2 regions of the Gottfriedia sp. NPDC056225 genome follow, and region 2 is predicted to be linked to the other one. Evidence: riboswitches for the same ligand, from Rfam matches in the RefSeq annotation. Region 2 holds a riboswitch; the other holds the start of a gene.
What was found. A riboswitch is a leader RNA that binds a small molecule or an ion and turns the genes downstream of it on or off. The one in region 2 is predicted to bind S-adenosylmethionine.
Positions count from the first base shown of each region.

Region 1 (3,421 bases), on a different contig from region 2:
CTGCTTTAAGTTTAATTAGACCTTCATGTTGTAATAAGCTTAACATACGACCATGGTCAGCTACAGAGCTACTCATGATAATTTTAGCTCCATCTGGTAGATCATCTAAGCTCTTATATTTTTTAGAGTAAACACCGATTGGCTCGATATGAATACCACCAGCGTTTTCAAATTTATAACCATTTTCTTTCATTTGAGACTCTAAATAAGGAATGTGTTGGAAATAGTTTGCATCTAATTCTTTTGAAGCTAATGCCTTATTTGGTAAAACATAATCTTGGAATTTAACAATTTTCAAGTTAATTCCTTCTTTTTTAAGAATTGGTTTAGCTTGTTCTAAAATAACTGCGTGAGGTACATTTGATGCACCTACTACTAATTCTTTATCTTTATTATTAGCACCACATGCTGCTAAAGATAATGCTAATACACCTGCTCCTAAAATTCCTGCGATTCTTTTGAATTTCACTGTCGTTTCCTCCCTAATATCATTAAGCTCTTTTATCTATTTTTGTTGTAATTAAATCACCAATAAATTGAAGAATAAATACGATTAATAAAATAATAATTGTCGCAACAAATGTCACTTCGTTATTTGAACGTTGGTATCCTTCCATAAATGCTAAGTTACCAAGTCCACCACCACCTACTACACCAGCCATTGCTGTATAACCAACAATCGCAATAGTAGTAACTGTTAAACCTGAGATAATTGCTGGTAATGCTTCTGGAATTAACACTTTTACGATGATTGTGAAAGTACTAGCTCCCATTGCTCTTGCAGCTTCAATTACACCTTTATCTATTTCACGTAAGCCGATCTCAACCATTCTTGCATAGAATGGTGCAGCACCGATAATAAGTGCAGGTAATGCTGCTTTTGCACCAAGCATTGAACCAAGAATAAAGATTGTAAACGGAATTAGTAAAATGATTAATATGATAAACGGTATTGAACGAAAAATATTTACAAACGCTGCTAGGATTGTATTAAAAAATTTATTTTCAAGAAGTTGGTCTTTACTAGTTAAAAATAAGAATAAACCGATTATTAATCCAAAAATAAACGTTGCCACCGCACCTATAACTGTCATAAATAATGTTTCTTGAGTTGCTATACGCATAGCTTCCCAATCAACATTTTGAAAAAGTTGTGTCATCTTATGCTACCTCCACTTCAACTTGTTTTGATTCTAAATAAGCAATTGCGTCTTTGATGTTATTTCTATCTCCAACAAGTTGAATTTTCATTGTCCCATAAGAGCCTTCAGCGGTTTGAACAATTTTTCCTTGTAAAATATTCACTTCAATTTCAAAGTGTTTTACTACTTCAGAAATATGCGGTTGGTCTGCTTGTCCATTTTTAAACGTTAGCTTGTAAGTATTATCATTCCCAACACTTTTAGAAATTACTTCATTGTCCAATTCTTCATCTGTGCCTTTAATTTGCTTTACAAATTTCTTCGTAATTGATTGTTTAGGATGTGTAAATACATCTACAACATGGCCTTCTTCTACAACTTGTCCATTTTCCATTACGGCAACTCGTTGGCAAATTTTTTGTATAACATGCATTTCATGTGTGATTAGAATAATTGTAATACCTAACTGCTTATTAATATTTGTAAGCAAAGCTAAGATTGAATCAGTAGTTTCTGGATCTAATGCAGAAGTTGCTTCATCACATAAAAGAACATCTGGATTATTAGCTAATGCTCTTGCAATTCCAACACGTTGCTTTTGTCCACCACTTAGTTCAGAAGGATAAGCATTTTCTCTTCCTTCAAGTCCCACTAGTTTGACTAATTCCTTCGCACGAGTAATGCTTTCCTGTTTAGGTACTTTAGCAATTTCAAGTGGGAAAAGTATATTTTCTAATACAGTTCTTGACCATAATAAATTAAAATGTTGGAAAATCATTCCTATCTTCTGTCTTGCTTTTCTTAATTGACTAGATGAACATTTCGAAATAGATTGACCATTAATAATAACCTCACCTGATGTTGGTGATTCAAGTCCATTTAGCATACGTAATAGCGTACTTTTCCCTGCGCCGCTATATCCGATCATGCCAAAAATCTCACCTGCACTAATCGTTAACGATACATTTTGTACCGCGGTAACTGTGCCTTTTTTACCCTTGTATATTTTACTTACATTATTTATTTGAATCATACTAGTTCTCCTTTCAAAACATTCTAACAACTCATTCTTCAATTTTTTGTAAGAACGTACTTTTTTAGTCGCATAATACAAAAAAACCTTTCAACTCACATGAGCAGAAAGGTTTTACATACAAAAAGTATTCCTTTCTCTCATCTCTCAAAGCAATTTGCTTTGCAGGAATTAGCACCATTTCAATGACGATCATTGACGGTTGCTGGGTTTCATAGGGCACAGTCCCTCCACCTCTCTCGATAAGAGTTAACTTACGATTATATAAAGTTGTCAACGTATTTTATAGCTTACTTACCAATATTCCTTAGTAAATACTGCTTGCTTTAACGTAATTCTCATTCTACAAACTTAGACACAAGTTGTCAACAATTTTCCAAAAGTTTTTTATCACTTTCTACACCTGTATATTGAAAAATTGTTTCAATCAGTAGTAATAAGCGGTAATTTCCGTCAAATGAAGCATCATTTAGTTTTAACAATAGACTTAATCTTTGCGAACCTGAATATAACGATTCCCATCCATCTTTTGTAAAGTTAACTCTAAGTTGAGGTATTGAGCGATCGATTACCTCAATAAAAGGTGCCTTTTTGCTAAATCTAACAAATAGTTTTTCATTTATTCCGTTAAACTCAACTATTTTTTCTTCAATTGGTAAAATAATTTGTAAATATTCTTTTTTTATAAATAAGTTTCTAGCTTGTCCAACCCACTCCTTAATTTCCATCTTAAACACCTCTTTTTGGATTCTTTAATCTATTTTCTCATAGATTAGAGGTGTGTTCTTTATATTTCGCTCGACATTTACTTGATAAAAATCTATTATTTAATATTTTTTCTACACCATTCAACTCATTTCCCGAGAAATATGTCTAAAAACAGGAAATAGTTTAAGGCAATTAAAAAAGAGCGCATCATTTCGTATGCACTCATCGTTTAATATATAAATTATATTTTTTTAACAGTTCATGTAAATATGGAACAGATTGGAAAGCGTAGATTTTTTGTTTCATTTCCCCATTTTCAAAAATAAGTAAACAAGGTACACTTTCGATCTTCCAGCTTTGAGCTTCCTCCACAATTTCATTAATATTTACCTTACTCATTGGTAAATTTGGCAGAATCTCGTTAACAATTTCTAGCATTTTTGATGCTACTTGGCATGTACCACACATTGCGGTATATATATATATCACGGTAGTCTCTTTTGACTGTATTCTTTGCATTAAATCTGTCTTTGTCCAT
Region 1 covers NZ_JBHJTJ010000006.1:58,711-62,131, forward strand. Annotated here, with positions in the region: gene metQ (methionine ABC transporter substrate-binding lipoprotein MetQ) at 1-469, opposite strand, end outside; gene ACFCYN_RS06555 (methionine ABC transporter permease) at 492-1,160, opposite strand; gene ACFCYN_RS06560 (methionine ABC transporter ATP-binding protein) at 1,162-2,175, opposite strand; SAM riboswitch class I at 2,313-2,424, opposite strand; gene ACFCYN_RS06565 (hypothetical protein) at 2,541-2,903, opposite strand; gene ACFCYN_RS06570 (thioredoxin family protein) at 3,106-3,421, opposite strand, start outside.
Region 1: linked by a shared signal. The riboswitch ahead of ACFCYN_RS06560 (methionine ABC transporter ATP-binding protein) and the one ahead of ACFCYN_RS13715 (LLM class flavin-dependent oxidoreductase) in region 2 are both predicted to bind S-adenosylmethionine.

Region 2 (3,421 bases):
GCAACATCAAGTTCAATGTTATCAGGTATTTTAACCACGAAATCTTCTGTTACAACGATGTGGGTTGAGTAACCACCCTGAGTTGGCTCGCCATATTTGTCAACGCCAGCATAAGTAGGTGTATTTCCTTTAAGACAGTATTGTTCTTCTCCTTTACGGCAGTTTTCACAATCGCCGCATGAGTCAACCATACAACCAACACCAACTCGATCGCCAACCTTGTATTTCGCTACCTCTGCTCCTACATCCGTTACTATTCCGGCAATTTCATGTCCCGGTACAAGTGGGTAGTGCACATGACCCCATTCTCCATGTGCAGTATGAATGTCGGAATGGCAAATTCCAGCGTATTTTATTTCAATTAGAACATCATTTAAATCAAGATCACGTCGTTTAATCTCAGAAGCTCGAAAGGACTTGTCAGGACCATCTACAGCTCTTGCTTTTGCAGTTATCATAAATAAAACCTCCTAAAAAATATTTATAAAGAGAACAAAACAAATCACTCAGGTTAAACTCTACTTGGATATTTACCTTAAATTTATTCTCTTGCACCATCATCATAATCCCTCTAGTTAACTCTAGGTCAAGCGATTAAATTATTTTTTTGAGGAATCCAAGTTTCTTTTTTGTGACATAAAAAAAATAACGTGATAAAATCCCTTCATAATAATAGAGTTGGCTCAGGGGCTAAATCATAAAGAGAGGAAGATAAGTGTTGAAAACATATTCAATCGGGGAAGTAGCAAAAGAATTGAAACTTACTGTATATACTTTGCGATACTATGACAAAGAAGGGCTTATGCCTTTTGTGGAACGGACAACCAGTGGTATACGAGTTTTTAAAGAATCTGATATAGAGGCGTTAAAAATAATTGAGTGTCTGAAATCTACAGGGATGCCAATAAAGGAAATTAAAAATTTCATAGAATGGTGTTCTGATGGAGATTCCACATTACAACTAAGATATGACTTGTTTATGGAAAGAAAAGCGAATGTAGAAGCACAGATGGAAGAATTAAAAAAAACTATGGAAATTATCGAGTACAAATGTTCATATTATCAAATTGCTTTAGAAGCAGGAACGGAAAATATTTTAAAAAACAATAAAAAAGAAACTTTGAATTGTCAGTAACTAAAAGCCCCCCACCGATTCATAAATGAGTTATGAATTAGTGGTCATTATTTTTTTGAGTCAACTAATCAATTTAAACTTGATCAGTATGTAAACCTGATTTTGTTGTTGATCGATGACTCCAAAAATCTAAACATATACACAAATGTAAAGGCAAATCTCAACTCGTAAACGAACAATTATTATATATTATAAAAAATTTATAAAATTTTATTTTTTCTAATAACAACACCGATGAAAGCGTTATCAATATAGAGGAACTTAAAATCCGATATTGACAATCAGTTTACTAGGATTTATTATTCAATTAATGAAATTACATAACAGAAACTTATCGAGAGTGACCGAGGGATCAGGCCCTATGACGTCCGGCAACCTCCTTGAAAAGGAACGGTGCCACTTCCTGCAGAATGAAATCATTCTGATAGATAAGTCGAAAACAATCGTTTCCGATGCCTCTTTCTGAATGAAAGAGGCTTTTTATGTTTTTATATACTTTTCAATTACAGGGGGGATCTCTTAATCATTCTACAAGATATTAAGGAATTTGTTTTATAACTTACTTTTATAAAATTTTTTATTTAAACAAAATGCAAGCTTAGTTGATAGTTAACTTGTTTAGATGAATAATAAGGGAGAGAATAGAAATGAAATATGGTTTTTGGTTACCGATTTTTGGAGGATGGTTAAGAAATGTGGACGACGAAAAGATGCCACCAACCTTTGATTATGCTAAAGAAGTTATTCAATCAGCAGAAAAATGGGGCTACTCAACTACTTTAATAGCTGAATTATATTTAAATGATATAAAAGGACCAGAACATGATTCACTTGAAGCTTGGTCGACTGCAGCTGCTCTAGCAGCAGTGACGGAAAAAATTGAAATTATGACAGCAATACGCCCTGGTTTTCATAATCCAGCTGTAACAGCGAAAATGGCAGCAAATATCGATCAAATCAGTAATGGCCGTTTTACGTTAAACGTAGTTTCTGCTTGGTGGGCAGAAGAAGCGCGTCAATACGGTGGCATTTTTACAGAGCACGATGAGCGTTATGCGCGAACTGAAGAGTTTATTGATGTTCTAAAAGGGTTATGGACAGAAGAAACCTTCAATTATTCTGGCCAATTTTATAATTTAAAAGAAACGAAGCTTGCTCCAAAACCTGTTCAAAGACCTAATCCACTGCTCTATGCTGGAGGTGAAAGTGAAAAAGGTAAGCAAACAATTGCTGAAAAATGTGATGCTTATGTGATGCACGGTGGAACAGTTGAAGAGATTGCTCGAAAAATAAATGATATGAAAGTTCGCCGTGAACAAACTACTAATGCACCATTTAGTTCTTTCGGTATGGCTGCTTATGTTATTTGCCGCGATACAGAAGAAGAAGCTTTTGCAGAGCTTGAAAAAATCACATCCGTAAAGGAATCAAGCGGTTATGCAGGGTTTAAAGATTTCACAACAAAATCACAATTAGAGCAACAAATACAATTACAAGATTATTCGGTTTCAAATCGTGGGTTAAGACCAAATTTAGTTGGTACGCCTGAACAAATTGCAGATCGAATTTTACAATACGAAGAAGCGGGCTTAGACTTACTATTATTACAATTCTCTCCTCAACTAGAGGAAATGGAACGCTTTTCTAAGCAAGTTATGCCTTTAGTAGAACAAAAACGTAGTTTAATAAATAGCTAGAATGGGGATATGAAAATGAGCAAAGTATACGTTATACATGAAAATAGTGAATGGACACTACATTTAACAAAAAGATTAGAGGAGCTAGGTGTTCCTTATGAAGAATGGCACTTAGATGAAGGAACGGTTGATTTATCAGTAGCACCACCAGAAGGAATCTTCTACAGCCGAATGAGCGCTTCTTCTCATACACGTGATCATCGTTTTGCAGCTGAATTAACAGGGCAAGTATTAGCTTGGCTTGAGGCACATGGGCGTACGGTATTAAATGGAACAAGCGCTTTAAAGCTAGAAGTTAGTAAGGTTTTACAATACTTAGAATTAAATAAATATGGTGTAAAGACGCCAAAAACAATTGCAGCTGTTGGAAAACAAAATATTATTAACGCGGCTGAAAAATTTGCAGGACAGTCATTTATCACAAAGCATAATCGTGCTGGTAAAGGATTAGGTGTTCAATTATTCCATAGTGTAGAAGCATTAAAAGCTTATGTGGAAGGGCCTACTTTCGAAGAGCCAGTCGATGGCATTACACTTATTCAAGAATACATTCTATCCCCAGAAAGCTACATCACTCGTTGTGAGTTTG
Region 2 covers NZ_JBHJTJ010000019.1:11,852-15,272, reverse strand. Annotated here, with positions in the region: gene ACFCYN_RS13725 (NAD(P)-dependent alcohol dehydrogenase) at 1-458, opposite strand, end outside; gene ACFCYN_RS13720 (MerR family transcriptional regulator) at 719-1,135, shown strand; SAM riboswitch class I at 1,464-1,570, shown strand; gene ACFCYN_RS13715 (LLM class flavin-dependent oxidoreductase) at 1,783-2,832, shown strand; gene ACFCYN_RS13710 (ATP-grasp domain-containing protein) at 2,848-3,421, shown strand, end outside.